DNA from 4 places in the Arthrobacter sp. NQ4 genome. Region 1 is predicted to be linked to each of the others. Evidence: riboswitches for the same ligand, from Rfam matches in the RefSeq annotation. Region 1 holds a riboswitch; each other region holds the start of a gene.
The links. Region 1 has a riboswitch for cyclic di-AMP ahead of PUN51_RS16790 (M23 family metallopeptidase). Riboswitches for the same ligand answer to the same signal wherever they lie in the genome.

Region 1 (7,437 bases):
ACTCGCGCTCCAAGGTGGTTACGGTCAATGAGCTGGGACTGCTGCCGTCCGAGAATTCGATCCTCGCCCCCGAGTGGGTGCCCTGGGCCGAACGCGTCCGCCCTGAGGACCAGCAGCAGGAGTCCGAAGCAGACGCCCCTGAAGCGAATGCCCCTGAAACGGACAGCCCTGAAGTTGACGTCCCTGCAGAGAATGGCCAGGAATCAGCGGAAGAGGCCCGGGATTCGACGGACGACGCCGGCACCCAGGCAGGAGCCTGACCGCACCTCCGTCGGGAAACCGGCCACCCCTTGGCTGGACAACGAAAAACGGCGCCGTCCGGGAAGAACCCGGGCGGCGCCGTCGTACGTTATGCGTACGTGCAGGCCGTGCCTACTTCCGCAGCTCGCCCACCACGTAGTCGATGCTGGACAGCAGGGCCGAGACATCGTCCGGCTCGATGGCCACGAAGGTGGCGATGCGCAGCTGGTTGCGGCCCAGCTTCCGGTAGGGCTCAGTGTCCACGATGCCGTTGGCGCGCAGGACCTTGGCAACAGCTGCCGCATCAACCGATTCGTCGAAGTCGATGGTGGCGATGACGTTGGAGCGTTCCTCCGGGTTGGCCACGAACGGGGTGGCAAAATCGGAGGCCTCGGCCCAGCTGTAGATGCGCCCTGCGGAGTCAGCGGTGCGCGCGGCGGCAAAGTCCAGGCCGCCGTTGGAGTTCAGCCACTGGACCTGGGCGTCCAGGGTGACCAGCGTGGACAGCGAAGGCGTGTTGTACGTCTGGTTCAGGCGGGAGTTGTCGATGGCGGTCTGGAGGTCCAGGAAATCCGGGATCCACCGGCCGCTGGCCTTGATCCGCGCGGCACGCTCGATGGCGGCGGGAGAGAACAGGCCAAGCCAGAGGCCGCCGTCGGAGGCGAAGTTCTTTTGCGGGGCGAAGTAGTAGACGTCGCTCTGGGCAACGTCCACGTCCAGGCCGCCGGCCGCCGAGGTGGCGTCCACCAGCACCAGCGATCCCTCGTCGGCCCCGGAGACGCGCGTGACCGGGGCCGCCACGCCGGTGGAGGTCTCATTCTGCGGCCAGGCATAGACGTCCACGCCGGCCTCGGCCTGCGCCGCCGGACGGGTGCCGGGCTCGGATTTGATGATCGAGGAGGACTCCAGGAAGGGCGCCTTGTTGGTGGCTGCGGCGAACTTTGACCCGAATTCACCGAAGGAGAGGTGCTGGGCCTTCTTCTCCACCAGGCCAAAGCTTGCGATGTCCCAGAACGCCGTGGAGCCGCCAACGCCGAGGACCACCTCATACCCCTCCGGGGCACGGAAGAACTGGCTCAGCCCGTCGCGGACGGATCCGACCAGGTTCTTGACCGGCGCCTGCCGGTGCGAGGTGCCGAGGATGGTCTTGGACGCTGCTGCCAGGGCATCAATCTGTTCCTGGCGGACCTTTGACGGGCCGGCGCCGAACCGCCCGTCCTTGGGCAGGAGGTCGGCGGGGATCGTGATGCTGGTGTCGCTCACAGGTGCTCCAATTCGGCGGGGACGAAAACTTTGGTCCGGACGGGCGGGTAAGGGGTGGCCGGCAGCGCGCGGTGGCTGCGTGGCAGGCCTGTTCCATTCTGCCTGAAGGGCAGTGGGTGCGGGAGCCGGTGCGGGCAAAGTCCAGACAATGAGACGGTCCCGTCCAGGGGTGGCTGCGCAGGGGGCAGCTATTCGGACAAAGTCAAAATAGGCTAAGCTAGCCCCCGGACTACCTCACGGGAACAGAGCGGTACGGTGGGACAACGCAAGGTACTGCGCTCGAGGAGCTGAGCTGGATGACGGATCTGATCGACACTACGGAGATGTACCTCAGGACCATCTTGGAGCTTGAGGAAGAAAACATCGTTGCCCTTCGGGCCCGTATCGCCGAGCGTCTGCGCCACTCCGGCCCCACGGTGTCCCAGACCATCGGCAGGATGGAACGCGACGGACTCGTCGTCGTCTCCGGCGACAGGCACCTGGAACTCACGGACACGGGCCGCAAGCGGGCCACCGAGGTCATGCGCAAGCACCGGCTGGCCGAACGCCTGCTGGCTGACGTCATCGGTTTGGACTGGGCCTACGTGCACGACGAAGCCTGCCGCTGGGAACACGTCATGAGCGAGCGCGTTGAGCGGCGCATCTACGAGATGCTGGACCACCCCACCGAATCGCCCTACGGCAACCCGATCCCCGGCCTCGCCGCCCTGGGCGGACAGCCGGCCACCGGCTCCGCCGACGCGGTCATCAGCCTGGTGGAGGCCATGAAGGGCTACGGCCCCGCCTCTGCCGTGACCATCAGCCGGCTGGCCGAACCCATCCAGGTGGAGCCCGAACTGCTGGCGCAGCTGGACGAAGGCGGGATCCGGCCCGGCGCCGCCGTTGCGCTGGAACGCGTGGGAGATTACATCTCCGTGCGGGTGTCCGGAATCGAAGGGGCACTGGAGCTGCCGCCCGAGGTTGCCGCGCATGTTTTTGTCGCCGTCACCCAGCCCTGAGCCGCGCCTCATACCCCGGCGAAGCGCTTCCACGCAAAGATAACGGAATTGTTACCTAGGGTCTTAAGGCCCTATAGTGGAACCAATCGTTGATACTTAAGCGTTACCCGATCCGGAGCCGAGCTCTGCCAGCGGATCGGGTGCATGAGTCGTTACTGGCAGAGGCGGGGGAACCACAATTGGCAGCGGGGGACTGCCTTGGGGTGAAGTCCGTCAGCAGCAAGCCTCTCCAGTGAAGGATTCTTCCGGGAATACCCCTGTGCAGAAGCTTGCCCATGACGGGCCGGGTCTTTGATCTCTCTGACCCGAATCCGACAGCTAACTCCGCAGGCTTTTCCAGAGAGGAACCCTTCTTGACCATGCAGACCTCCCGGGGCCGCCGCCGCGCGGCAGGCCCCCCTTCGGCACCCCGGGTTGTCGAAGATGTCGCAGCGGAGCGCCCCCGCGATCTGCATCGTGACGCGCGCCGCCGCCGGGGTCCGTTCCGGCAGGTGACGGAGTTTGCCGCCGCCAGCGGCATTGGCCAGAAAGCCGGAATCGCCCTGGCCGCCACCGGCCTGGTGCTGACGGTCACGGTGCCCGCCACCAGCCCCGTCATGGCCACCGATGCCGCCGGCAACGCGCCACTGGCAGCCTCCGCCGTCAGTCCGCAGCCCCAGATTTCCGCTGATATTGGCGCCCAGATCGACTTCAGCCGTTCGGCAGTGGTGACCCAGGCCGACCCCGACGGGAAGCTGAAGCAGCTCCTGAGCGCCCAGTCCGCCGGCTCCGTCACCCGGGCAGCCTCGGCCGGCACCCTGGCCGCACCGCTGGCATCCCTCACCACCGCGTCGCCCTTTGGCTACCGGGTGAGCCCCATCACCGGCGGCTCCGGAGACTTCCACCGCGGCCAGGACTTCGTGGCGCAGTGCGGAACGTCCGTCCTGGCGGCCGCGACCGGCACCGTGACCTTCGCAGGCTGGCACCAGTACGGCGGTGGGAACCGGGTGGTCATCGACCACGGCAACGGGCTGGAGACCACCTACAACCACCTGTCGTCGTTCAACGTCAAGGTGGGACAGACCGTCTCCCGCGGCGAGGTCGTGGCGCTCAGCGGCACCACGGGCGCATCCACCGGCTGCCACCTGCACTTTGAGGTCCAGGTCAACGGCGAAGTGGTCGATCCCATGGGCTGGCTGTAACCGAATGAGTGTGCACTCTCAGATCGCAGCGACCTGCCGTGACCTGAATGTGACATTGAAACAAAACTGCTGTACCGTCTAACTCGCGTCAACTTTTCCGAAGTTGACGCTCTTGAGTGGATTGCCTAACTCTGCCACCGCTCAAGGTCCGTTCGCATTTCATCGTCTGGCAGGGGCGGGGGAACCAATTTTGGCCTTCATTTCCTGAAGGCCTTGGGGTTAAGTCATGAGCTTCCCAGGAAGCAGAGTGGCCGGGTGACTCCCATCCGAATCCGACAGCTCACCTCGCAGGCATTGGGAGAGGCTACCTTCGTGTCTTCACGCCATCATTCTGCGCGCCACCGTGCGCAAACGGTTCGCACCAACCCCCTGGACGCCGTGTCCAAGGCCGTCAGTGCAAATGCCGGGACCGTAGGCCGCCAGGCTGCCGTTGTGGCAGCCGCATCGGGCCTTATCCTGAGCATGGGCCTGCCCGCCACCGCAGCTGACACCACCGCCGGTGTCTCCGCATCCACCGAGTCCGGTTCGGCCCAGATGGCCCTCGCCGTCACCGCCGCCCCCACGGCTACGGTTTCCTTCGAGCGTCCCGCCGTCAAGACCACCGCAGCTCCGAAGGTGGAAGCGGTGCGTCCCCAGTCCACCGCCCCGGCCGTGCGCGACGCCGCTGCCACCGCAGGCCAGGACGCGGCCCCTGCCGCCAAGGCTGCCGAGACTGTCTCCGCCGCAACCTCCGGTATTGCAGCAATCGCCTACACCGGCATCGGCCACTCCTACGTCTGGGGCGGCACCAGCCCCGTTACCGGCTGGGACTGCTCCGGGTTCGTCCAGTGGGTCTACGCCCAGGCCGGCATCAGCATCCCCCGCACCAACGCGTGGAACATCATGACCCCCACCTCCACCCCGCAGCCGGGCGACCTTGTGGTCCAGAACGGCGGCGCGCACGTGGGCATCTACGTCGGCAACGGCATGATGGTCAGCGCACTCAACCCTTCCCAGGGCACGCTGCTCCACTCGCCTGCAGCCACCGGTACCTCGTCGTACTACCACCTCAACAAGTAGTTCTTGGGCTTCACGCTCCAAGGGCTATTTCTTTGCCCAAAGCTTTTTCGCTAGAAACCACATCCCCGTTCGGGATGCGCCGGCGTACCCCCAAGATGCCGGCGCATCCAGCTTCCCTTTGCCTGCTTACACGCGGTTCGAAGGAAAAACGAAAGAGAGAACTGATGACGACTCGTGCTACCGCACGGCACCGCGCCGAGGTCACCAAAACCAACTCGATCTCTGTCATTGCCAAAGCTGTCAGCGACAACGCCGGTGGCATGGGCCGCCAGGCTGCTGTCATCGCTGCTGCTTCCGGCCTGGTCCTGACCAGCGGCATTGCGGCCAACGCTGCCGACACCAACGTCAAGCGCGATTCCGCTCCCGCATCCCAGATGGAAGTTGAATCCGTCGTCGACGCCCCGATCTCCGCGGCTTCCACCATTGCCATCAGCTACGAGAAGCCTGCCGTTACCACCACGCCGGCTCCCGTCGCCGAGCCTGAGCCCGAGGTTCAGGTACAGGAAGCTGCACCTGCCGCCCAGCCGGCTGCTCCCAAGGTCACCGCCAAGGTTGCCACGGCTGCCGCTCCGGCCGCCCCTGCAGCCCAGGCTTCGGCCAGCGGCAAGGGTGCTGCCATCCTGTCCGCAGCCTACGCGCAGCTCGGTGTCATGCAGGACTGCACCATGCTGGTGACCAACTCCCTGGCCGCCGTGGGCATCCACTTCCACGACTGGCCGGCCGGTTACCTGTCCCTGGGCCGCACCGTGAGTGCAGCCGAAGCGCAGCCGGGCGACCTTATCTACTACGCCAACGGCGGCTCGGGCATGGCCCACATCGCTGTGTACGCCGGCAACGGCATGGCCGTCCACGGTGGCTACAACGGAAACCAGACCGTGGTCTTCAGCGCGAACGTGGGTTCCGGCCCCGTCTTCATCCGCGTCAACTAAGCATTCCAGTGGCGGCCTGATCCAGCGCAGGCCGCGAATTGGGCAAGGGACCCCCGCCACCAGGCGGGGGTCCCTTGCGCTTTAGCGGGCTTCTCAAGTGGAGCCCTTGCCTTTCCCGTCTTCGGACCCGATTAGGCTCCGGGGCGGCGATTACCTGATTCTGCATTTCTTTGTTTACTCTTGTGATGTCGATCCATAGCCCGGACATGCCGGGGGCAGCCGGCCCTCGTGCCCCTGACGGGTGCGGCCGTGAAGAGGTAAGTGCATGCGCACTCTCGTTCTGAATGCTGGATATGAACCGCTGGCGGTTATCACTTTCCGCCGGGCGCTGGTGCTTGTGCTCACGGGCAAGGCAAGCGTGGTGGCCGAAGGGGATGACCCGGTGGTAGGGCCCACCGACGTCCTGGGCCGCCCTTCCGTGATCCTCCTCAACCGCTACATCCGGCCCCGGTACAACCACTCGACGGCAGTCAGCCGCAGGGGTGTGCTCCGGCGCGACGGACATAAATGTGCCTACTGCGGCAAGGCGGCGCACACAATCGACCACGTTCACCCGAAGTCCCGGGGCGGTGCCGATTCATGGGAGAACCTTGTGGCCGCCTGCCTGCGGTGCAACAACGTCAAGGGCGACCACACTCCCGCGGAAATGGGCTGGACCCTTCGGTTCGTGCCCGAGCCGCCGCACGGAACGATCTGGCAGATCAAGGAACTGGAGAAGCCGACGCCGGCGTGGGATCCGTTCCTGCTCCCGGAGCGCGCCGCCTGACGCCCTCGCGCTGCCCGGCAGCCCAGCTGATCGCTAGGCTGGGGGAGTGCAAAAGAGCATGTTGGTTTTCGACGCCCTGATCCTCGCCGGGGGACGGTCATCCCGGCTGGGCGGGGTACCCAAGCAGTCCCTGGTCTACCGGGGCCAGACCCTCCTCGAGCGTGCCGTGGCCGCGGCAGCCGGCGCCCGCCACACCGTGGTGGTCGGTGATGCGGGATCCCTGCCGGGGGAGTCCGGGGCCGCGGGTCTGCCGGCCCCGTCCACCCGGCCGTCCACCCTGCTGATGTGCCGCGAGGAGCCGCGGTTCGCCGGGCCTGCTGCCGCAATAGCCGCAGGCCTGGCCGCGCTGGCCAAGGGAGGCGAAGGGGCGCCCTACTGCCTGGTGCTGGCGTGCGACATGCCGCTGGCCTCCCAGGCGGTGGCTGTGCTGAAGGATGCCCTGGCGCGCACCGATGTGGCGGACGGTGGGGGCGGCGTGATGGCTTGTTCCGGGGATGGCAGGGCCCAGCCCCTGGCAGGTTTTTACAGCATGGCTGGGTTAACAAAAGCCTGCGCGGACCTGGCAGCCCGCAACGCCCTGGTCAACGGATCTGTGCGGGCGCTCCTTGCTAGTCTGGACGTGCAGCTTGTCACGGTCCCCGCCGGGTCCACATCCGATGTGGATACCTGGGACGATGCTGCCGCGCTGGGGATTTCCGCCGGGAACCAGCGCGCGGGCCAGGACCGGTTCATGGGCGGAGCTAACGTGGGAGGCAAGTCGTGAAAAGCCAGGACGAGACGCTGGAAGAGTGGTGCAGGGCGCTTCTCCAGGCCTACAAGCTTGAAGATGTCCAGGTGGATGTCAACGCCGTGCTGGCGCTGGCCGGCGTCGCTGCCCATGCGGTTGTCAGGCCGGCCGCGCCGCTGACCACCTTCATCGCAGGCTTCGCCGCGGGACTGGCGGCTGCTCCCGGCAGGGAAATGGACGCGGCATCGATGGACGCGGCGCTGGCCGTTGCCCG
Region 2 (7,437 bases), on a different contig from region 1:
CGGCGGCGGCAACCAGCGGCAGAGGCTGCGGCCCCAACAACGGCGATAGGGTTGAACCATGACGGCAGCAGCTGAATCCACGGTCACTTTCGATGGCCGTTTCGCCCGGGAACTGGCGGAACTCGCCGTGCCCTGGCAGGCCGAGGAAGCGCCCAGCCCTGAGCTCCTCGTCCTGAACGGGAAACTGGCAACGGACCTGGGCCTCGACCCGCAGTACCTGCGCAGCCCCGAGGGTGTGCGGCTCCTTGTGGGAAACCATGTGCCGGCCGGTGCCACACCCGTGGCGCAGGCGTACGCCGGACACCAGTTTGGCGGGTATTCGCCCCTGCTCGGCGACGGACGGGCCCTGCTGCTGGGCGAGGTCACTGACCGGGCCGGCCGCCTCCTGGACGTCCATCTCAAAGGTTCGGGGCGAACGCCCTTCGCCCGCGCGGGGGACGGCCGTGCCGTGGTCGGGCCCATGCTGCGTGAGTACATAGTCAGTGAGGCCATGCACGCACTGCACATTCCCACCACCCGTTCACTCGCCGTCGTGGCCACCGGCCGGCAGGTCCGGCGCGATGACATGCTGCCCGGTGCCGTCCTGGCGCGGGTTGCGGGCAGCCATTTGCGCGTCGGCAGCTTCCAGTACGCCCGCGCCACCGAAAATATGGACCTCCTGAAGCGGCTGGCGGACCACGCCATCGGCAGGCACTACCCCCTCGCGGCGGATGCCGACAACCCTTACCTTGCGCTGTTCGCGGCGGTCGTCTCCGCCCAGGCGGAGCTGGTGGCCCGGTGGATGCTCGTTGGCTTCGTACACGGGGTCATGAACACGGACAACATGACCATCTCCGGGGAAACCATCGACTACGGCCCGTGCGCGTTCATGGATGCCTTCAACCCGGCCGCCGTTTACAGTTCCATTGACGTCGGCGGACGCTATGCCTATGCCAACCAGCCTGTCCTGGCCGAATGGAACCTGGCCCGGCTCGCCGAGGCCATGCTGCCGCTGATTGACAAGGACCAGGAGAAGGCCGTGGCCCCGGCAGTGGAGGTCCTGGGCAGTTTCCGGGGCCACTACAGCCAGGCATGGACCCGCGGGATTACGGCCAAGCTGGGACTGGACAGCGTCGATGAAAACGGCGCCGGGGCCCTGGTGGATGATGTCCTCGACCTTCTTAAGGACGGACCCGTGGACTACACCCTGTTCTTCCGCAACCTGGGCAAAGCGGCCCGCGGGGACCTTCGTCCCGTGCGCGGCATGGTCCTCGACCTGGCCGCCCTCGATGCCTGGCTGGACCGGTGGCAGGCGCTGCAACCTGACCCGGAGCTGATGGACAGCGTGAACCCGGCCTACATTCCGCGGAACCACCTGGTGGAAGAGGCGCTGTCCGCTGCCACCGCCGGAAACCTGGCTCCACTGCAGCAACTGCTGGAGGCGGTCAGCGCCCCCTTCACCGAGCGGCCCGGCCTGGAACGCTACCTGCAGGGGGCGCCCGACGACTTCGGCAGCTACATGACCTTCTGCGGCACCTGACCGCAGCGGGCCGCGGGGGCAAAACGACAGGAGGGTGGCAACCGGTATTCCCGGCTGCCACCCTCCTGCTTCGTCCGGGGCCGCCAAGGGCACCGGACAGTGCGAAGACTAGGCTACGCGCACAGCGGAGTAGCCGCCGAGCCAGCTGATGGAGTGCACCTGCGTGTCGAAGCCGTTGACGCCGCCGCTGACAACCTGGCCGTTGCCTGCGTAAACGCCCACGTGGCCGGAGGTGATGATCAGGTCGCCGGGGGCGGGAGCGCCTACAACGGTGCCGTACTGGAAGAACTGGGTGGGGGCCAGGTCGCCCACGGACTTGCCGACGGAACGCAGCGCCTTCTCGACCATGGCGGTGCAATCCTGCTTGACGCCCAGCTGGCCGTAGGCCGAGGCGAGGATCGCTGCGCCGGAGCCGGTGCCGGTGGTTGATGCCACGGGGGTTGCCGAGGCGTAAGACATGTTCATGCCGGTGTTCGCCGGAGCGGTGGCGGCTGCGGCCTGCACGGGTGCTGCTGCAGGGGCCGGCGCCGGGGCTGCGGTGTAGCCTGCGCCCGGAATCTGGATCTGGTCGCCCGGGTAGATGATCGAGGACAGTCCCAGGCCGTTGGCGGACAGCACGTCATTGAGGCTGACGCCGTAGGCTGAAGCGATGGCGCCAAGGGTGTCGCCGGAAACGACGGTGTGGACGTTGCCTGCTGCTGCAGCGGGGGCTGCGGCCGGGGCAGCGGGTGCCGAGGTGGCCTGGACGCTGGTCTGCTCAGTGGTGTCCGGGCCGGATACACCTGCATGGGCCGGGGCGCCGACTCCGAAGGCAATGCCGGACGCTGCAGCAACGGCGAGCGCCGGGCGGCCCAGCGAGCGGGCTTGGGATTTTGCTGTTACGGCGAGGCCCTCGAGCACAATGGAGCGGGCCGGAGTCGCGCGGTGACGGGCTGAAATGGAATTTTTTGACACGGTTGATCGCCTCTCCCATGCCTGCGGGGTGAGCTGTCGGGTTCGGGCTGGAGATACCCGGCCGGAAGCGGCTCCGCGGTAGGCGGAAGCGCATTCGACTTAACCCCTAGGCCACAATATGGCCGTGGAAACTTGGTTCCCCCGTCCCTGCCAACTGGAGCGGTTGGATCCCATGATCAGCGGCAGGGCTCGGCATGCTGACGGGAATGTCCCGTCTGAGAGGGACACCAGTCGACCATAACCCAGGTGCATCGCAATTGTCACATTTGGATAACATACGAGGTTCTTCTCTCGCATTGCGCAAACGTCTGGACATTCCAGGGCGTTCCTGAGCGGACCTCTGCTGATACTTTTCCTGTTGAGCACGGTAACAATGTGGAAACAGCAGCCTGCGTTGCGCGGGAATCCGGCGGTAAGCTTCCGGACTATGCCCCTGTTCGTGACCATCGCGAGGCTCCCTTGGCAGGGAGGCCTCCTGGCCCTTGCCCTGGCCGCAGGCACCATGCTGCCGGCGGCGGCCGACGAGCCGCCACCGCCCGGCGGGTATCCCTCCTGGGCGGACGTGCAGGAGGCGAAATCGTCCGAAGCGGCAAAAGCCGCAGAAATCGCCACCATTAATGGACTCCTGACGGACCTTGAGGCGGATTCGGAGGCAGCAGGCGGGATGGCCGTGCGCTCGGCCGCCGACTATGCCGCCGCAGACGCCGCGCTGCAGGCAGCCACCTCCCGCCTGGATACCCTGTCCGCCCACGCTGCCCGTGCCAACGCGGAGCTGGCCCGGCACCGGAAGGACATCGGTGCCCTGGCCGTCCAGTCCTACAAGACCGGCGGTACCAATGCAGGATTCTTCGTCGCGCTGGACGCCCTGGAAACCAACAGCGTCCAGGGGCTCAACCTGGTCAAGCTCGTGGGCGACAAGACTGCCACCCTGGTCGCCAATGCTGCCGCCGCCGAAAAGACGGCCACCGCCCTCACCGAACAGGAAAAAGCCGCCAGGAGCGAGCGGGAACGCCTGTCCGGGGAAGCGAAAGCAAAACTGGACGCCGCACGTTCCGCCCAGGATTCGCTGGCCCGGCGCGTCGCAGAGGAGCAGCGGCACGGCAGCGAGCTGACCGCCCAGCTCGCCACCCTGAAAGGTACGACGGCGGCCATGGAGGGTGAGTACCGCCAGGGCCAGGCCGCACTGGCCGCCTACGAGGCGGCCCAGGCGGCCAAACGTGCCGCCGCTGAGGAGCAGGCCCGCGGGCAGGCGGAGGCTGCAGCCAGGGCGGCCGCAGTGGCAGCCCGGCAGCCAAAGGCGCCCGCACCCGCTGCCGACCCTGGCCAGGCCAATCCGGCCCAACCCGGTCCGGCCCCCGGCGCCGTCAGCAATCCCGGCGTCAGCAACCCCGGCCCTCCCGCTCCGGAAGACCCGGCACCGGCCCCGCCAAGCCCTCCCGCCGTCGTCGTGCCTTCTGTTCCCGGCGGTGCGGTGAACGACCCCGCCGGGGCCAAAAGCTACGCGTCCGGACGCCTGCCCGCCTACGGGTGGGGCCAGGACCAGTTCCTGTGCCTGGCCCAGCTGTGGACCAAGGAGTCCAACTGGCTGACCACCGCCACCAACGCCTATTCCGGAGCCTATGGGATTCCGCAGGCCCTGCCCCCGGGGAAGTACGCCAGCGCCGGCGGTGACTGGCTCACCAGCTACCGCACCCAGATCGAATGGGGCCTGGGCTACATCCGCGACCGCTACGGTTCCCCGTGCGCGGCCTGGAACCACTCCGTATCCCTGAACTGGTACTGACTGACGCGTTAGGCTGTCAACATGCCAGATTTCGAACGGTTCCGTGCGCTGCTCGAAGAGGAGCGGGCGCGGCGCCTGGCACTATTGCCGGCGCTGCGGGCGGACATCGAGGCAGCAAACTCGGCGCGCCAGGATTCCAACGTCGACGACGAGCACGATCCCGAGGGTGCCACCATCGCCTTCGAACTCTCACAGGCCTCCGCGCTCCTGAAACAGAGTTCGGCGGGCCTGGACCAGATTGAGGCGGCCCTTGCCCGGCTGGCGGCGGGGACCTATGGCACCTGCGCCGTCTGCGGGGAGCCCATCGCCGAGGGCAGGCTGGAAGCCCGCCCCTGGACCCCGTACTGCATCCGGCATGCGGCGTCCGGGCGCGGGCGGTGACCGGCACGGCGGACGTTGTGTCCGCGGCGGCGGATTTCGTGGACCGGACCCTCCAAAACGAGGGCGCCTGGTACCGGGCGGACGACGTCGGGGCCCGGCTGGGCGGGGTACTGGCCTCTTATGGTTCGTCCGTGGGGGCCGTCCGCGGGACCGTGCGTGATGCGCTGCGGAAGTTCAAGGACCTGGACCATGACGGCACGGTCATGCTGGCGTCCGCCCTGTGGGGTCAGCCGCGGCCCGGTTCCCGGCCGGTGTTCGAGCGCCGCCTGGCAGCGGTGGTGCTGCTGCAGTCACGGGTGCGGCTGCTCCGTCACTCTGACCTGACCCGGCTGGAGGGCTTCCTTCGCTCCGCGCAGGCGGCCGACCTGACCGGGCCCCTTCTTACCGACGTCCTGGTCCCGTTGCTGGCGGGGCTGGGGAAGCGCGAGCGGCAGCGGGCAGGCGTTGTCCTGGCGCGGTGGCGGGAAGACCCGGACCCCCAGCTGCGTGAGGCGGCCGGCGCCCTTGAAAAAGACTTGTCCATTTGAAACGTACCGAGGAGATCCACATGAATGAACCGTTTGACCTTGAGCGTTTTGTTGCCGCCCAAAACACCGGCGGAACCTATGAGCAGGCGCTGGGCGAGCTGCAGGTCGGCAGGAAGTCCGGGCACTGGATGTGGTTTGTCTTCCCGCAGATTGCCGGGCTGGGACAGAGCGACACGTCCCGCAAGTACGCCATTTCCTCGCTGGCGGAGGCCCGCGCCTACCTGGACCACGAGGTGCTGGGTCCGCGGCTCCTGGAGTGCGCGCTGGTCCTGGCAAACCACGCCGACCGGTCGGCCGAAGACATTTTCGGCGGTATCGACGCCAGGAAACTCCGCTCCAGCATGACACTGTTCCTCCGGGCGGCGCCCGGAGAAACAGTGTTCAAGACCGTCCTCGCCCAGTTCTTCAACGGGGAACCGGACCCGGCCACGGACGAGCTCCTGGCCGGCCAGGACGCGGCCGGCTGACCTCCGGCGGCTGCCCCGCTGCTGCGGGGAGCCCGGGGCGCGCTACGGTGTTGGGCTGCCGCCGTTGACGTTGAGCGTCTCGCCCACGACGTAGCTGGACTCGGGCGAGGCCAGGAAGACATAGGCGGGGGCAAGCTCGGCGGGCTGGCCCGCGCGGCCCAGGGGAGTGGACTGGCCAAACTCGGGCAGTTCCTCCTTGGGCTGGCCGCTGCTGACCTGCAGGGGCGTCCAGATGGGCCCCGGGGCCACCGCGTTTACCCGGATTCCCTTGGGCGCCAGCTGCTGGGCCAGGCCCTTGGTGAAGTTGTTGATGCTGGCCTTGGTGGTGGCGTAGTCCACCAGCGTGGGGGACGGGTTGTAGGCCTGGATCGACGTGGTGTTGATGATGGTTGAGCCCGCCGGCATGTGCGGCACGGCGGCCTTGGTCACCCAGAACATGGCATAGACGTTGGTCTTCAGCGTGTGGTCGAACTGCTCGTCGCTGATGTCCTGCAGGTCCTCCTGCGCAACCTGTTTTCCGGCGTTGTTGACCAGGATGTCAACCCCGCCCAGCACGGCCACCGCCGTGTCCACCAGTTCCCGGCACACGGCGGAGTCCTTCAGGTCGCCGGGTACCTTGACGGCCTTGCGGCCCGCGGCCTCAATGAGTCCGGCAATGCGCGAGGCGTCCTCCTCTTCCTGCGGCAGGTAGGAAAGCACGACGTCGGCGCCCTCCCGTGCGAAAGCGATCGCCGTTGCTGCCCCGATGCCCGAGTCCGCGCCGGTCACGATGGCCCGGCGGCCTTCCAGTCGCCCGGTGCCGCGGTAGGTCTCTTCCCCGAGGTCGGCCTTGGGCGCCAGCTCAGCATCGAGTCCGGGCTCGGGCTGGTGCTGCTTGGGCGGGGAGATCTTTTCGTAGGCAGTCACGGGATTACGGAAGGTGTACTGGTCAGTCATGGTGGTACTCCTGTTCGTGCTGGACGCGGGCTGGTTCTTCGCCCGGATGGTGCAGCAGCCCCGGGCTGCCGGGGCAACCACTAAAACTAAGCATGCTTACGGTTCCTACCCTAGGCAGAAATCCGCCGCCCTGCCAAGCTGCTCCGCGGGCTCAGTCGCGGCGGACCTCCACCAGCCTGACCTCCGCCAACCGCCCGCCGTCCACCACGGCCTCCATGAAGGTACATGCCGGCTGGCGGCGGCGGTCGGTGGGCGATCCTGGATTCAACAGCCGCAGCCCGTTCGGCGACACCGTATCCCAGGGGATGTGGCTGTGCCCGAACACCAGGACGTCGGCGTCGGGAAACAGCGCGTCGCATCGCTGTTCCCGGCCCTTTGCCTGGCCGGTCTCGTGGACCATGGCAAAACGGACACCATCCAGGACTGCGGTGGCGGTCGCGGGCAGCCGCCTCCGCAGCTCCGGGCCGTCATTGTTGCCAAAAACCCCCAGCAGGCGCCTGCTCCTGCGTTCGAACTCGTCCAGCAGTGCCGCCTCCACCCAGTCGCCGGCGTGGAAGACCGCATCGGCGCGGTCAACCGCGTCCCACACCTGTCCGGGCAGGCTCCTGGCCCGTTTGGGCACGTGGGTATCGGCGAGCAGGACAAGGTTCAATGGCATACCCGAATCCTGCCACGGTGCCCTGTTCCCGTACGGCCGGGAGTCGTAATCTGGGGGCTTGGAGGTGATTGCCATGGAGGCAGCCCAAGGCGACCGCATCGTTGTGCACGGGAGGACGGTGGGGTCCTCGGACCGGCACGGGGTGATTCTGGAGGTCCGCGGCGAGGGCGGCAGTCCGCCGTACGTCGTCCGCTTCGACGACGGGCACGAAA
Region 3 (7,437 bases), on a different contig from region 1:
ATGGACTGGGAACGGTCGCTCACGGATGGAGTGCCCGGGCACGACCTGGTGTTCTACCTCCAGTACTTGAGCGAATCCAGTGAACAGGCGTTCGCCCGGGAGGCCCAGATGGCGGCCTTTGACAAAGCCTTCGGCAAGGGCGGCTGGGCGCTGGAGCCGCTTTCCCGCCACCTTGGCATGAGGGGAGTGGACCTCTCACTCCTCCCGCTGCTGGTCATCGCCACGTGGGCGCGGTCCACCGCCACGCTCGCCGACCGGCTGGCGCAGGAGGCGGAGGCTGATCCGACGCAGGGAAACGGGAAAGTCCGGGCCGCCCTCCAGGCGGACAGGGACTTCTGGTTGTGGCGCCATGTTGTGGAAGCCGCGTAGGGCGGCCACCCGCTAGGAGGTCCGGCTTTCCGCCGCTCCCGGGTTTTCGTGGTTGCGCCGGAAAAGGCCCAGGATCTCGTCGTGCAGGTCCCGGTAGCCGAACCGCAGCACCGCGTACACCGCGCCCACTCCGGCCACCACCATGACAGCCAGCGTGGGGACCGGTCCCAGGGCATGCCGTGCCAGGTTGACCAGGCCCACCAGGCCCACCGCGGCGCCGCACACCAGGCCCGGAGCGGCGGCCCGCATCATCCGGCGCATCCTTGTCCCCATGACCTTGGCGGCTACTGCCTGCATGCCGAACGCGAAGACCACGGCCACCACCATCTGGGCGCAGGCGACCCCCACGATGCCCCACTGGGTGGCAAAGACCAGGGCCGGGAGGAGGACCACCAGGCGGACCACGGAGATCCAGATGGAAAGACCGGGCCGGCCCATCGCCTTGTAGACGTCATTGGCCCCGGCACCCAAGGAGCGGGCGGCCGCGTACAGGGCCAGGAATACCAGCGGGGTCACCGACTCCTCCCATTGCTGCCCGAAAAGGACCGGGACCAGGACGGGCGCCACTACGGCCAGGCCCACACCTGCCGTGATGCCGTAGAGCGCCTGCACGGTGACACTCTTCAGGTAGCCGTCCCGCAGCCGCTGCCGGTCGCCCCGGACCTGCGTGTACAGGGGAAACAGGACGGTGGACAGCACAAAGAACACGTTCAGGATCAGGGCCTCTGGCAGCCGGAAGGCGAGGGTGTAGAGACCCAGGGCGTGTGCGCCCAGCACAATGCCGATGACCAGGTAGTCGACGTCGAAGATCGCCCGGGCAAGCATGGTGCTGCCGGCGACGGGGGCGCCAAAGCGGACATTTTCCCCGATGGCGCTTTTGCTCACGCGCCAGATTTGCCAGGGCGCCTCGCGGCGGACCAGGAACCAGCAGGTGGCGGCATAGGCCACCGACCCGGCAGCCGTTCCGACGGCGAGTGACCAGGCGCCGTGGCCGGTGAAGGCCAGGTAGAGGGTCACCGTTCCCATGGTTGCGGCGCGCAGTACAGGAGCCGCCGTGAGCTGCCTGAACTTCAGGTCCCGGCGCATGATGGCTTCCGGGACGGCACCGCAGGCCGTGGCAAGCACCGAAACGCCAAGGACCTGCACCAGCGGGGCCACGCCGTCCAGCCCAAGGAGGTCCTCCACCGCGTCAGCGGCGAGCAGGGCCGCCACGGCCAGCACTGCGCCCAGGGCAACGGAAAGCAGCAGCGCCGACCTGGCAATGACCGGTGTCTTGGGCAGGTACACCAACGCCTGACCCACCCCGGCATCGGCGATGGTCTCGGCGTAGGCCATCAGCACCAGCGCCAAGGCGACGAGGCCGTATTCCTCAGGTGAGAGCAGCCGTGCCAGGACCACCGTGGTCACCAGCACGATCACCCTGCCCGAGGCGAAGGCCAGCCCCTGCCACAGGGCTCCCCGGACTCCCTTGCGCTCCAGTTCCCCCGGCGCGTACGTCATGGTTGCCTGTTCGTCCGGGTAAGCTCCCCCGCCGGGGATGAAGCGGCCATGGCCGCACGGACTTCCGCCAGGTATTCGCCTGCCACAGTGTCCCAGGTGCGGACTGCGCCTGCGGCGGCCGTTCCGGCAGTGCCGTGGGAAGGCCCGGGCGGTTGCTTGGGGGCGGTGAGGTGCTCCACCACCTCGCGGACAAGGGTGTCCTGGCTGTCCCGAACGGCCAGCAGCGGATGTGCGGGAAGTTCCCTCGCGGCCACCGGCGTGGCCACCACGGGCAGCCCCGCGGCGAGGGCCTCCAGGACGGAGTTCCGGATACCCACGCCGTGTTCGTCCGGGAAAACCGCCACATCCGCGCCCTGGAACACATCCAGGATGGAAGGCACGTTGGCCAGGATATCCACCCGGGGTCCGGCCAGCGCCTGAACCGCCGGTGTGGGGCGCCGCCCTGCGATGACGAAGCGGGCGTCCGGGACCTCCCGCCACACGAGCGGCGCGATCCTGTTGACCAGTACCGTGGCGCTGTCCACGTTCGGCGCGTAGTTCAGGCTGCCTGCGAAGCACACCACGGGGGCTTGCCGCTCCCGGCGGGGACCGGTGGCCACCGCCGTGCCGTTGGGGATGCTCGTGACCGGCCTGCCCAGCGTGGCGGACCAGGCCGCTGCGTCCTGGGCTCCGACGGTCAGGAGCCTGGCCCGGGGCGGCAGCTGACGTTCAGCTCGGGCTGCCAATTGTTCGCGCAGCCGGTAGGCGGGTCGGAAGGTACGGGCGATGGCGGTGTCCATGCCGGCCCGGATGGACCAAGGGTCCACTGTCTGCAGCACCAGGGGACCGGTGACGCAGTGGGACAGGAAGAGGGCATGGGGGCCATGGATCAGGGTGGCGTCCCGGCTTGCGGACAACCGGGCCGCGGCGGCGCGGGCGGAGGGGGTGGACCGCCGATGTTTTCCTAATCCGGTGAGCCCGCCCATGGAGCGGGCAAAGGCCGAAAGTTCCTCGCGCGGGGCCAGTTCGTACACGGTATCGCAGCGGTTCCTGATGTCTGCCGGAACCGGAACAGGACCCGAGAAAGTCAGCAGCGTGACGGCAACGGCAGGGGCGAGGTGCAGGATCACTTCGTACGGGATCATCGAGCTTCCATCCCCCAGTTCCGGATCCCGGTTGGGCACGCTTTCCGTCACGTACAGGAGCTTCATTGCAAGAGTGTACTGGATCACACCGTCCCCGGAGGGTTGCTTTAGGCAACCTTGAGGGAAGCCGAAAAAGGGCGACGGCGGGAGGTCCCGCCGTCGCCCTTTCACCTGGGTGCGTGGCCTGCTACTGCCAGGCGCGCACGTAGTCCACCATCATCTGGGACGGCGCGCCGTAGGCCGGGTTCGTGGAGGAGGCGCCGACATTCAGCACGATGTACTGCGGGGCATTTCCGTCGTCGGTGGGGTAGGACTTGACCTTGACGCCGTCGAAGTACACGTCAGAGGAGTTTGCCATCCGGTGCAGGCCAAAGGTGTGGTACTCGTTGGCCCAGTTGCCGCCCACGCCGCCCTGGTTGTGGGAGCCGGAACCGGAGTGGTAGTTCACGGTCATCTTGGCCTGCAGGACCTCGGCGATGTCATTTTCGCCGGTGGCCGGCCACGACTGTCCGGTGGTCCAGAAGGCAGGCCAGTTGTAGAGGCCGTTGGCGTTGCCAGGGAACTTGATCCTGGCCTCGACGTAGCCGGTGGTGAACTGGAAGCCGGTCCCCGCCCCGCCCTTCGGGTTGGTGGATACCAGTCCGCCGGAGGTGGATGAGCTGAGCCCCAGGGCCAGGTTTCCGTTGGCCACGGAGACGTTCGCCGGGCTGGTGGAGACCTTGTTCATGGTTCCGCAACCGGGGGAGAACCAGCAGCCGGACCACTTCGCGGTGTCCAGTCCGGCCCCGTTGAACTCGTCGGCGAAGGTCATGGTCCAGTTCCCCGGGACCCCGGCGGGCGCAGGCGTCCCGGTGCTGGCCAGCTGTGCCGCCGCGGGCGCCACAGCGATGGGTGCTTCGGAGGGAGGGGCAGGGGCAGCGGGTGCCGGTACTGCTGCGGGGGCAGGTGCCGGTGCCTCTGCCGGCGAAGGAGCGGCGGCAGGAGCGGCCTCGACTGCCGGGACTGGCGTTGGAGCGGGGACCGGAATGTCCGGAGTTTGGGTGGGTGCGGCGCTGCCGGCATCCCCTGCACTCGCCACCCGCGCCACGTCAGCGGTTCCGTCACCGTGGGTCAGGCCCAGGCCAAGGGAACCTGCTCCGAGGAGTGCTGCGGCAAGACCGGCGGCAAGGGGCCAGCCGCGGAGCGCCCGGGCCGGAGCACCGGACTTGAAGGCCGGGGATGTCCAGGTGTGATCTGTCTCATTTTGATAACGGTGCGCTCGTTTGGCGCTGCCTTTGCGGGGTGCGGGCATGGGGATGCTACCTCTCGTCGCCTGCGGAGTTAGCTGTCGGGTTCGAATGAGGGCATTCGGCCGCGTGCTGCGGCTTCACCCCAAGGGCAGGCGCGTTGCCGTGCCCGGGACGCTTGGGTCCCCCGCCTCTGCCTGGAATCTGGTGATAATCACGGACGCGGCAGAGTTGGGCGGCATCCGGGACTGGAGCCGGCTGGGGGCGGCCCCCGGACGACCGTACACGAAAAGGGTCTGCGAATCACAATTAGGTAACGGACCTCACCTGCGTTGGCGTGGCGCTCCCCTGTCGGTAAAAGTGCATTGGTATGGGCGCCAGTGACGGCAGGGTTTTCCACATGGCTGAACCTGCGGCTGCTGCCCACCTCCACCGGGGCTAGCCTTGGGTCAAGCGCGAATCGCCTATCGGGTCCAAATGCACTAAGATATTGAAGTCTGTGCTGCGTCCTGCCTCCGTTCCGGCGGCAAGGCATTGCATGGAATCGCAAATGAACCTCCTGTTACGGAAATGCCGTAACCGCTTAGCCCAAAGGAGGTGGGTTCACATATGCGTCCTTACGAATTGATGGTAATCATCGACCCCGAGGTCGAAGAGCGTACCGTTGAGCCGTCGCTTCAGAAGTTCCTGAACGTCATCACCAACGATGGTGGAACCATCGAAAAGGTTGACATCTGGGGCCGTCGCCGTCTGGCTTACGACATCAAGAAGAAGTCCGAAGGTATCTACGCCGTGGTGAACTTCACCGCCAAGCCGGAGACCGCCAAGGAACTTGACCGCCAGCTGTCTCTTAACGAGACCATCATGCGCACCAAGATCACCCGCCCCGAAGAGCAGAAGGTTGTTGCTGAGTAATTCAGCACCGTCTTCATTCTTTACCCCGCAGGAAACGCACTCTTCACCCAGGATCGAACAAGGAGGCAGTAGATGGCAGGCGAGACCACCATTACGGTCATCGGTAACCTCACCAATGACCCGGAATTGCGGTTCACACCGTCCGGTTCGGCAGTAGCGAACTTCACCATCGCTTCCACCCCCCGCACCTTTGATCGCCAGTCCAACGAGTGGAAGGACGGGGAAACCCTGTTCCTCCGCGCTGCCGTATGGCGTGAAGCAGCCGAGAACGTCGCCGAATCCCTGACCAAGGGCATGCGCGTCATCGTGACCGGCCGCCTGAAGAGCCGTTCCTACGAAACAAAAGAAGGCGAAAAGCGCACCGTTATCGAGCTTGAGGTCGACGAAATCGGCCCCAGCCTGCGCTACGCCAATGCCAAGGTCAACCGCACCCAGCGCTCCGGCGGACAGGGTGGCGGCGGCTTCGGCGGCGGCAACAGCGGCGGTGGCTTCGGAGGAGGCAACTCTGGTGGAAACCAGGGCGGCAACTCCGGTGGAGGTTGGGGCGGCGGCAACCAGCAGGCTGCACAGGACGATCCCTGGGCTACGCCCGGTGTCTCCAACGCAGGCGGCTGGGGCAACGGCCCCGATTCCGAACCTCCCTTCTAAAACCCAAATAACGGCCCGGCGCCGGGACTGCCCGGGTGCGCCACGCACCCAAGGCACTGCCGCCGTCGGACCACCACCATCCCGTGGATCAATATCCACGGGCTCCCTAGAATAGGAGCTCCACGATGGCTAAGGCTGAACTCCGTAAGCCCAAACCAAAGTCCAACCCCTTGAAGGCCGCTGACATCACTGTCATCGACTACAAGGACGTAGCATTGCTGCGCAAGTTCATCTCCGACCGCGGAAAGATCCGCGCCCGTCGCGTCACTGGCGTCACGGTGCAGGAACAGCGCAAGATCGCCCAGGCAATCAAGAACGCCCGCGAAGTTGCTCTGCTGCCTTACTCCGGCGCTGGCCGCGGCTAAGGAAGGGATTAACTAACATGGCAAAGCTCATTCTGACCCACGAAGTCACCGGTCTCGGTGCTGCCGGCGATGTTGTCGAGGTCAAGGACGGTTACGCACGTAACTACCTGCTGCCCCGCAACTTCGCCCTGACCTGGTCGAAGGGTGGCGAGAAGCAGGTTGAGTCCATCAAGGCTGCCCGCGCCGCCCGCGAGCACGCTTCCCTGGAAGATGCTCAGAAGCAGGCCGCTGCACTGTCCGCCAAGCCGGTCAAGCTCGTCGTCAAGGCCGGCGAGTCCGGCCGCCTGTTCGGCACCGTTAAGCAGGGCGACGTCGCCGACGCTGTTGAGGCCGCTGGCCTTGGCAAGATCGACAAGCGCAAGGTTGAACTGCCCGCACACATCAAGTCGGTCGGTTCCTACCAGGCCAACGTCCGCCTCCACGCTGACGTTGCCGCTGTGATCGAACTGGACGTGGTGGCAGGAAAGTAATTTCCCCACTCCACGTCACGACCCCCGTCGCCGGACTCCGGCGGCGGGGGTCTTTCGTTTGTGCGGTGGTAGCCTGCTCCGGTGAACCCGAACCCCCGCCCCCGCCCCTTCCACCAAGTGGATGTTTTCGCCGGCCTGGCCTACCGTGGCAATCCGCTCGCCGTCGTGCTTGATGCCAAAGGCCTGGACGCGGCGACCATGCAGCACTTCGCCAACTGGACCAACCTCTCGGAAACCACCTTCCTGTTGCCTCCCCGGGATCCCCGCGCCGATTACCGGGTCAGGATTTTCACCGGGAGCGAGGAGTTCCCGTTTGCGGGCCACCCGACTCTGGGCTCTGCCCATACCTGGCTGGAAAGCGGAGGGGTGCCGAAGTCCGACGGCTGCGTGGTGCAGGAATGCGCGGCGGGGCTTGTCCGGATCAAGCGCGACGGCGGGAGGCTGGCTTTCGCCGCGCCGCCCCTGACGCGATCCGGCCCCGTGGAGGAGCCCGTCCGCCGGCAGCTGGCAGCGGCGCTGCGCGTGGCCCCCGGCGACATCGTCGACGCGTGCTGGCTGGTGAACGGGCCGGAATGGATCGGTGTCCTGCTGGAGTCCGCCGGGCAGGTGCTGGCCCTGGAACCGAACCACGCAGCCATGGGCGACCTGAAGATCGGCGTCATAGGACCGCACGCTCCCGGCGCCGGCGCCGACTTTGAGGTGCGCACGTTCCTGCCCGGTGACGCGATGGCCGAGGACCCCGTCACCGGCAGCTTCAATGCCGGTGCAGCCCAATGGCTGATGGGAACCGGCAGGGCGCCGGAGCAGTACGTGGCCTCGC
Region 4 (7,437 bases), on a different contig from region 1:
TCGGGCAACGGCATGGCTCAATGATAGTTTCGGGGATACTCAGGTTACTTACGGATGCCGGGAGGCACCATGGACACTCTTCGGGATCGGCTAGGTCTCTGGTTCAAACCTTACGCGGCGCTCGTCCTCACCATCCTTGTGGGCGGCGTCATCATCGTGTCCCTGGCACTGCTGGGTGCCGAGGTGTACGACAACGTGGTGGATTCTGCCGGCCTGGCCAACCTGGACAAACCTGCCCTGGCCCTGGCCGAGAGCCTGCGCAGCCCCGGACTTGATGCGTTCGTGACCGGCTTCACCAACATCGGCGGCGGCATCGGCATGCCCATCCTTGCCAGTATCCTGACCGCCTGGCTGACGTTCCTCAGCCGGAACTGGCGCCCGCTCGTCCTGATCGGCGGTGCGGCGGGGGTCTCCATTATGGCCACCACCTTTGGCAAGAAACTGGTGGGCCGCACCCGCCCGGACCATGCGGACGCGGTGCCCCCCTACGAGGATTCACCCTCCTTCCCCAGCGGCCACACCCTGAATACCACCGTGGTGATCAGCCTGGTGGTGTACCTCATCTGCCTCCAGTTCAACACCATGCTGGTGCGCGTCACCGCCATCACGGCCGGCGCGCTCTTCATCATCGCCATGGGGCTCAGCCGCGTCTTCCTAGGCCACCACTGGCTGACGGACGTCATGGCAGGGTGGCTGCTGGGCCTCACCTGGGTGGGCGTGGTGATCCTGGCCCACAGGCTGTTCCACCTGGTCCGCAGGCGGGAGCACGCCGGTGCGGCTCCGTCGTTCGACCGTCCGATCGTCCGTGACGTGGTGGCAGAGGAAGTGCACCACCACGGCGGGGACGGCAACGAGCATGCCCACGGCAGCCACAACAAGGACACCGCCGGATGATAGTTTTGGGGGATGCGTACTCTCGTTGTTGACCACCCCCTGGTCGCCCACAAGCTCACCGTCCTGCGGGACAAGAACACGCCGTCGCCGGTCTTCCGCCAGCTGACGGAAGAGCTGGTGACCCTGCTGGCCTACGAAGCCACGCGGGAGGTCCGCACGGAGCCCGTCACCATCGAAACCCCCGTCAGCACCACCATTGGCACGGCGTTCACCAAGCCCACCCCGCTGGTAGTCCCCATCCTGCGCGCAGGCCTGGGCATGCTGGAGGGCATGACCAAGCTGGTCCCCACCGCCGAGGTTGGCTTCCTGGGCATGGCCCGGGACGAGGAGACGCTGGACATCATCACCTACGCGGAGCGCCTGCCGGAGGACCTGACCGGCCGCCAGGTATTCGTCCTGGACCCCATGCTGGCCACCGGCGGCACTCTGCGCGAGGCCATCAAGTTCCTCTTCAAGCGGGGCGCGTCCGACGTCACCTGCATCTGCCTGCTGGCGGCCCCGGAGGGCCTGGCCAAGCTGGAGGAGGAACTGGGCGACGCGAACGTGCACATCGTCCTGGCCTCCATCGACGAGAAGCTCAACGAGAAGTCCTACATCGTTCCCGGCCTGGGCGATGCCGGCGACCGCCTGTACGGCATCGCAGGGTAGCCTTCCCCCTTTTCCGGCAGGATCACCGCCGCTAGCCTGTGCGGATGGACTGGAAACTCGAACTTGTCTTTGTCCCCGTGTCCGACGTCGACCGCGCCAAGGATTTCTACGTCAACAGGGTGGGCTTCAACGCCGACTATGACGAGCGGCCTTCGGACGACATCCGCTTTGTGCAGCTGACGCCGCCCGGATCCGCCTGCTCCATCTGTTTGGGGGAGGGGCTGGTGGACGCAACTCCGGGCACGGGGTCAAACCTGCAGCTGGTGGTGGACGACATCCAGGCCGCACACGACCACCTGAAGAACAACGGTGTGGACGTCAGTGATATCGAAGTGCTGCCGTGGGGCCACTTCGTGTACTTCGCCGATCCGGACGGCAACAAGTGGTCCGTCCAGTACATCCCGTGGCGGAACGCCGGGCCGGACGCAACCGAAAGCACCGCAATCACAGGCTCCGCAACCCCAACCACCGCGACCCTAACGTCCGCACCATAGGGCACTGCAGCTCAACCCGGGGTTAAGACAGCCTGGGGTTAAAACACCACTGCCCGCATCCGTTTGGATGCGGGCAGTGGTGATGCTGCAATGCTCTGTTGTGCCCCTGCCCAAGGCGTACGACGGCGGAGAGCAGGGACGCGCCGTCGGCCGCGGTCAATGCAGGGCAGGCTCCGCGGAGGGTGGTCCTTCGACGCGCAGCCGCAGGGGAGCGGTGCCTAGTACCAGTTGTGCGCCAGGTGGAAGTTGAGCGCACCGCACGGGGAGGCATAGCTCTTCTTGATGTAATCCAGGCCCCAGTTGATCTGGGTGCGGTAGTTGGTGAGGTAGTCCGCGCCGGAGCTGGCCATCTTCTCGGCCGGGAGGGATTGGACGATTCCGTACGCCCCGCTGCTGGGATTGGTGGCCGTGGTGGTCCAGTCGGATTCCTTGGTCCACAGGGTCTGCAGGCACTGCATCTGGTCCGGTCCCCAGCCGAATGTGGCCAGCTGGCTGGCGGCGTAGGCCTGGGCGCCAGCGGGGTCGTTGACCGCGACGGCGGGTGCCGGCTCAGGAGCCGGGGCGGGCTCGGGTGCAGGTGCCGGTGCAGGCGCTGGCGCGGCCGGCGCGGGGGCGGCGGGTGCCGGGGCCGCGGGAGCGGGCTCCGCCGCCTGGGGCGCCACTGCGATTGCGGCGGGAGCGGGGCTCTCCACCGGGTTGGAGCGGATCTCGCTCTTCTCGATGCTCATCTGGGCATCGGACGCTGCCTGGGTTGCCTGGGTCGATGACACCGGGGCCATGCTGCTGGTGGCCTGGCCGGCTGCGCCGACCCCAACCAGCACCGCGCAGGATACTGCGAGGATTCCGGCCCTGCGGCCGAGGGTGGTTTTCTTTGCCTGCTGCGTGGCCTTATGTTTAGCCTTGGCATGCAGGCGTGCTTCTGCCGTGTTTTTGGACATGATTGATCGCCTCTCACACCTGCGGAGTTAGCTGTCGGGTTCGGATGAGGGCATCCGGCCGTACGGAAAAATCACGTACTGGCTTAACCCCAAGGGCAATCATTGCCCGGGACGGTGGGTCCCCCGCCTCTGCCGTTGCTCAATCGGAAATCCGGGGAAGCGGCAGAGCTTGGCGTCAACCCGGGATATGCGGCCCGAACGGGGACCGCACCCAATCGACGGTACAGGAAGATTAAATGAAAGTCACATTTAGGTAACGGAAGTCACGGCCGGCAGCGCGTCGGGTTGTCTGACTGCGCCGGGAGTATCCCCGTAATGGACTGCCGGGCCCCCGGGCACCATTCACCCCGGGCACTCGCGTGCCAGAGCATCATGCAGCCCAAGGCCGGGTCCCCGGGGCGTCCTCCGCTAGTGGCCGGTCAGTTCGTAGACCGTAGTGCCGCCCATGATCTGCGACGTGAAATTGGCTGCCACCCACTCCGCGATCCGGGTGGCAGCGTCCGAACCGGTGGTGGAGCGCATGGCTCCGCCACCGATAAAGTAATGGATCTCTCCCCGGGCTACCAGGTCCTGGAACTGCGCCAACGTGGGGGAGGGGTCGGTGCCGTTGAAGCCGCCCACCGCCATGACCGGCAGCTCCGTTGCCAGTTGGTAACCTGCGGCGTTGTTGGAGCCCACCACGGCCGCGGCCCACGTGTAGCTTGAGGCGCTGCTCTTGAGCGCGGCGACCAGGTCAGCCGACGGCGTGGGGGCACCCAGGAGGCCACCCACGCCACCCCCGCGGCCACCCGCGAAGCCCGCGCCGCCCTGGGCGTTTGGCTGCCGGAAGCCCTGCCCCGCACTGCCCTGGTTGGTGTTCCCCTGTCCCGCAATACTTGAACCGCCGGTGCTGTTCGGGCCGGACCCGTTCCGGCTGTTCCGGACGCCGGCGGGAGCACCGCCCGGCCCAGCGCCGAAGCCGGCCGTGGGGCCGGCACTGACGATTGCCCCGCTGTGCGCTGTGGACGCCGTGGAGATGGAGTAGGCCAGCGGTCCGGCGAGCGACGCCGTGATGGCCAGGGCCGCCGTCGCCCGCTGCACCGAACGCATGCCCAGGAACTTGCTGAAGCCCGCTCCTGCTGCCCCGGCCAGCCCGCCTGCAAGGACCACCCAGCGCAGCCACGGACCGTAGGCCGAGGTGGTGCCCAGCAGGGAGAATGCCGTCAGGGCTGCCGCGGCCACTGCGGCCCCGAGCACGATTGCGGCGGCCGCCTGCTGCCTGTGCTGCCACAGCAGGACTGCGCCCAGGCCGGTCAGCCCGGCGATGCCCGGCGCCAGCGCCACGGCGTAGTAGGGGTGGATGATGCCCGCCATGAAGCTGAACACCAGGCCGGTCACCAGCACCCAGGAGCCCCAGACCAGCACGGACGCGCGCACCGGATCCGTCCGCGGTGCCCGCCGGCCGACCCACAGCAGGCCGGCCGCAAGGATCAGGGCGGAAGGCAGCAGCCAGGCGATCTGGCCACCGAACTCGTTGTTGAACATCCGGAACAGGCCCGGAACGCCCCAGCCGTTGCCGCCGCCCACGCTGCCCGTTTCGTCGCCCGTCAGCCTGCCCAGTCCGTTGTAGCCGAGGGTCAGCTCCAGGATGGAGTTGTCCTGCGAACCGCCGATGTAGGGCCGCATGCCGGCCGGCGTCAGCTGCACGGCCACGAGCCACCAGCCCGCGGAAACCACCATCGCCGCCCCGGCCGCGGCCAGCCGCAGCAGGCGCCGGCCCAGCCTGCCCGGCCCCGCAACCGCGTAGGCCACGGCAAAACCGGGAACCACCAGCAGGACCTGCAGTTGCTTGGCCAGGAACCCAAAGCCCAGGAACACCCCGGCCAGCAGGAACCAGCGCAACCGGTCCTCCTGGACCGCGCGGAGGACCGCGTACGCGGCCGCCGTCATGAGCAGCACCAGCAAGGCATCCGGGTTGTTGAACCGGAACATCAGCGTGGCAACCGGGGTGAGGGCCAACACCGCGGCTCCCAGCAAGCCCGCCCGGTGGGCAGTGGTGGCATCTCCGGTGGCATGCACCGCGGTCCGGCGCACGGACAGGTAGAGCAGCCAGGCGGCCGCTACGCCCATCAGCGCCTGCGGAACCAGGATGCTCCACGGGTTCAGCCCAAACAGCCGGACCGACAACCCCATGACCCACAGGGAGGCCGGCGGCTTGTCCACCGTGATGGAGTTGGCGGCGTCCGAGGAACCGAAGAACCAGGCCGTCCAGTCCTGCGAACCCGCCTGGGCCGCGGCGGAGTAGAAGGCGTTGGCCCAGCCGGACGCCCCGAGATTCCATAAGTACAGCGCCGCCGTGCCCGCCAGCACCGCTGCCAGTTCGAGGTTCCGCCGGCGGCCCAGGGGATCCCGGCTCCGGCTGCCGGGCCTGGTCCCCCGGGCCGTGGTGGCCCCGCCCCCTCCCGACGCATGATGCAGGCGGGCGCGCGTGGACCCGGTTGTTGGGCTTGAAGTCATGGAGCTGAAGTAGGGGCTGGCCATGGCGGGCTACTTGGCCAGGTCGTAGACAGTGGAATTGCCCACGGTCTGGGCCTGGAAGTTGGCCTGCACCCAGGCCGCCACCTCCGGGTTGCCGCCCCGGCCGCCCATCCCGCCACCCATGCCGCCGCCCTGGATGTAATATCCGATCTCACCCTTGGACACCATGTCCTGGAACTGGGCGAGCGTGGGGTATGGATCCCCGCCGTTCCAGCCGCCGAGCGCGATGACGTTGGTGTTCGTGGCAAGTTCCAGGCTTGCTGCCTGGCTGGCGCCGGAGACGATCGCGGACCACTTCGTGGTGGTGGAGGAGAGCAGCGCGGTCACTGCGGCATCGGCAGTTCCCTCACCGGGGCCGCCGGCCCCGCCGGGACCACCGGCGCCGTCGGCTGCGCCGCCCATTCCGTTTGCGGGGTCAAACCCGTTTGCGGGGTCAAACCTGTCGGTTCCGGTGGCGGCGTCCGTACCGCCGGTGCGGTCGCCGCGGAAACCAGCTGCCCGGTTCCCAAAGCCGCCTGCCGCCGAACCTGCAGGCCCCGACGTCGGAATGGAACCCGAATGCGCGGACGCTGCGGTGGCCACGGTCCAGGCACCCGCCCCGAGTCCTCCGGCCAGGAGGGATACGACGACGACGGCGGCAGCGCCCGCGCGCCGGAACCGTCCGGCGGTGCCGAGGCCGTCAACGCGGAGCAGCAGGCCGGCGGCGGCAAGGACGCCAAGGACGATGACGACGATGCGCAGCCAGGGGAGCCAGGACGCGTCGCGGCCCAGGAGGACAGCCGACCAGATGGAGGTGCCCAGGACCGTTGCGGCGAGGACAATCCTGGCAGGCCAGGACGCCCGGCCGCGCCAGAGTTCCACGGCACCGGTTCCCACCAGTGCCGCCATCGCCGGTGCCAGCGCCACAGAGTAGTAGGGGTGGACAATGCCGCTCATGAAGCTGAACACACCCGCGGTGACCAGGAGCCAGCCGCCCCACAGGATCAGCGACGCGCGGTCCATCGAGGTGCGGGCTTCCCGCCGGGTGAACCAGAGGCCGGCAACCAGCAGGACGAGGGCGGCGGGCAGCAGCCATGACACTTCGCCGCCAAAGCTCGTCCCGAACATCCGCAGCAGGCCAGCAGCCCCGCCGAATCCACTGTTGCCGCCGCCGAAACTGCCGCCGGGCCCGCCGGCCGCTCCGCCTGCTCCGCCGCCGGGCATGCCTTCACCCGAGCCGGTGATGCGGGCCAGGCCGTTGTAGCCGAAAGTCAGCTCCAGGAAGCTGTTGGTGGTGGACCCGGCCATATACGGGCGGGCTGAAGCCGGTGTCAGCTGGAAGAGGGCGATGTAGCTGCCGGCCACCACGATGATGCCTCCCAGTGCGCCCACGAGGTGTGCCAACCGGCGGCCGATCGGGGTAGGGGCGGCCCACAGGTAGGCCAGTCCCAGCGCCGGAACGACCAGGAAGCCCTGCAGCATCTTGGTGAGGAAAGCCAGTCCGATCACGGCTCCGGCCGCAACAAGCCACTTCCAGCCAGCCCGTTCGGTGGCCCGGATGGTGAAGTATGCCGCCAGCACCAGGCACAGGGTGAGCATGGCGTCGGGGTTGTTGAACTTGAACATGAGCGCAGCCACGGGCGTCAGCGCCAGCGCGGCGCCGGCCAGCAGGCCTGCGGCCGGTCCTGAGACCCTCTTGACCGCCAGGTAGAGGACGCCGACGGCGGCCACGCCCATGAGTGCCTCGGGCACCAGCATGCTGAGGGACGAGAATCCGAACATGCGGCCCGCCAGGGCTGGAATCCACAGTGCCGCCGGGGGCTTGTCCACCGTGATGGCGTTTCCGGCGTCGAGCGATCCGAAGAGGAACGCGGTCCAGTCCTTGGTGCCCGCCTGGATGGCGGCGGCGTAGAACGAGTTCCCGTAGCCGGTCGCTGCAAGGTTCCACAGGTACAGGACCGCCGTGG

Region 2: another riboswitch for cyclic di-AMP. It lies ahead of PUN51_RS05715 (C40 family peptidase); the one in region 1 lies ahead of PUN51_RS16790 (M23 family metallopeptidase).
Region 3: another riboswitch for cyclic di-AMP. It lies ahead of PUN51_RS15905 (glycoside hydrolase family 16 protein); the one in region 1 lies ahead of PUN51_RS16790 (M23 family metallopeptidase).
Region 4: another riboswitch for cyclic di-AMP. It lies ahead of PUN51_RS10785 (hypothetical protein); the one in region 1 lies ahead of PUN51_RS16790 (M23 family metallopeptidase).

What each region holds. Positions count from the first base shown of each region.
Region 1 covers NZ_JARETC010000011.1:85,585-93,021, reverse strand. The annotation lists gene PUN51_RS16805 (DUF3027 domain-containing protein) at 1-260, shown strand, start outside; gene serC (phosphoserine transaminase) at 373-1,503, opposite strand; gene PUN51_RS16795 (metal-dependent transcriptional regulator) at 1,800-2,501, shown strand; cyclic di-AMP (ydaO/yuaA leader) riboswitch at 2,639-2,850, shown strand; gene PUN51_RS16790 (M23 family metallopeptidase) at 2,861-3,682, shown strand; cyclic di-AMP (ydaO/yuaA leader) riboswitch at 3,811-3,990, shown strand; gene PUN51_RS16785 (C40 family peptidase) at 4,061-4,741, shown strand; gene PUN51_RS16780 (NlpC/P60 family protein) at 4,906-5,670, shown strand; gene PUN51_RS16775 (HNH endonuclease) at 5,936-6,436, shown strand; gene mobA (molybdenum cofactor guanylyltransferase) at 6,483-7,199, shown strand; gene PUN51_RS16765 (DUF6457 domain-containing protein) at 7,196-7,437, shown strand, end outside.
Region 2 covers NZ_JARETC010000002.1:405,763-413,199, reverse strand. The annotation lists gene PUN51_RS05725 (ribonuclease Z) at 1-75, shown strand, start outside; gene PUN51_RS05720 (protein adenylyltransferase SelO) at 59-1,519, shown strand; gene PUN51_RS05715 (C40 family peptidase) at 1,628-2,473, opposite strand; cyclic di-AMP (ydaO/yuaA leader) riboswitch at 2,477-2,648, opposite strand; gene PUN51_RS05710 (coiled-coil domain-containing protein) at 2,901-4,256, shown strand; gene PUN51_RS05705 (TraR/DksA family transcriptional regulator) at 4,278-4,637, shown strand; gene PUN51_RS05700 (DNA alkylation repair protein) at 4,634-5,164, shown strand; gene PUN51_RS05695 (DUF1810 domain-containing protein) at 5,185-5,631, shown strand; gene PUN51_RS05690 (glucose 1-dehydrogenase) at 5,674-6,567, opposite strand; gene PUN51_RS05685 (metallophosphoesterase family protein) at 6,719-7,225, opposite strand; gene PUN51_RS05680 (DUF1918 domain-containing protein) at 7,299-7,437, shown strand, end outside.
Region 3 covers NZ_JARETC010000010.1:48,035-55,471, reverse strand. The annotation lists gene PUN51_RS15920 (aminoglycoside phosphotransferase family protein) at 1-369, shown strand, start outside; gene PUN51_RS15915 (oligosaccharide flippase family protein) at 382-1,869, opposite strand; gene PUN51_RS15910 (glycosyltransferase) at 1,866-3,059, opposite strand; gene PUN51_RS15905 (glycoside hydrolase family 16 protein) at 3,181-4,284, opposite strand; cyclic di-AMP (ydaO/yuaA leader) riboswitch at 4,288-4,439, opposite strand; gene rpsF (30S ribosomal protein S6) at 4,829-5,134, shown strand; gene PUN51_RS15895 (single-stranded DNA-binding protein) at 5,207-5,782, shown strand; gene rpsR (30S ribosomal protein S18) at 5,908-6,147, shown strand; gene rplI (50S ribosomal protein L9) at 6,165-6,617, shown strand; gene PUN51_RS15880 (PhzF family phenazine biosynthesis protein) at 6,699-7,437, shown strand, end outside.
Region 4 covers NZ_JARETC010000005.1:81,844-89,280, reverse strand. The annotation lists gene PUN51_RS10805 (nucleoside deaminase) at 1-14, opposite strand, end outside; gene PUN51_RS10800 (phosphatase PAP2 family protein) at 70-894, shown strand; gene upp (uracil phosphoribosyltransferase) at 907-1,542, shown strand; gene PUN51_RS10790 (glyoxalase superfamily protein) at 1,587-2,036, shown strand; gene PUN51_RS10785 (hypothetical protein) at 2,255-2,974, opposite strand; cyclic di-AMP (ydaO/yuaA leader) riboswitch at 2,980-3,141, opposite strand; gene PUN51_RS10780 (ArnT family glycosyltransferase) at 3,383-5,494, opposite strand; gene PUN51_RS10775 (glycosyltransferase family 39 protein) at 5,501-7,437, opposite strand, start outside.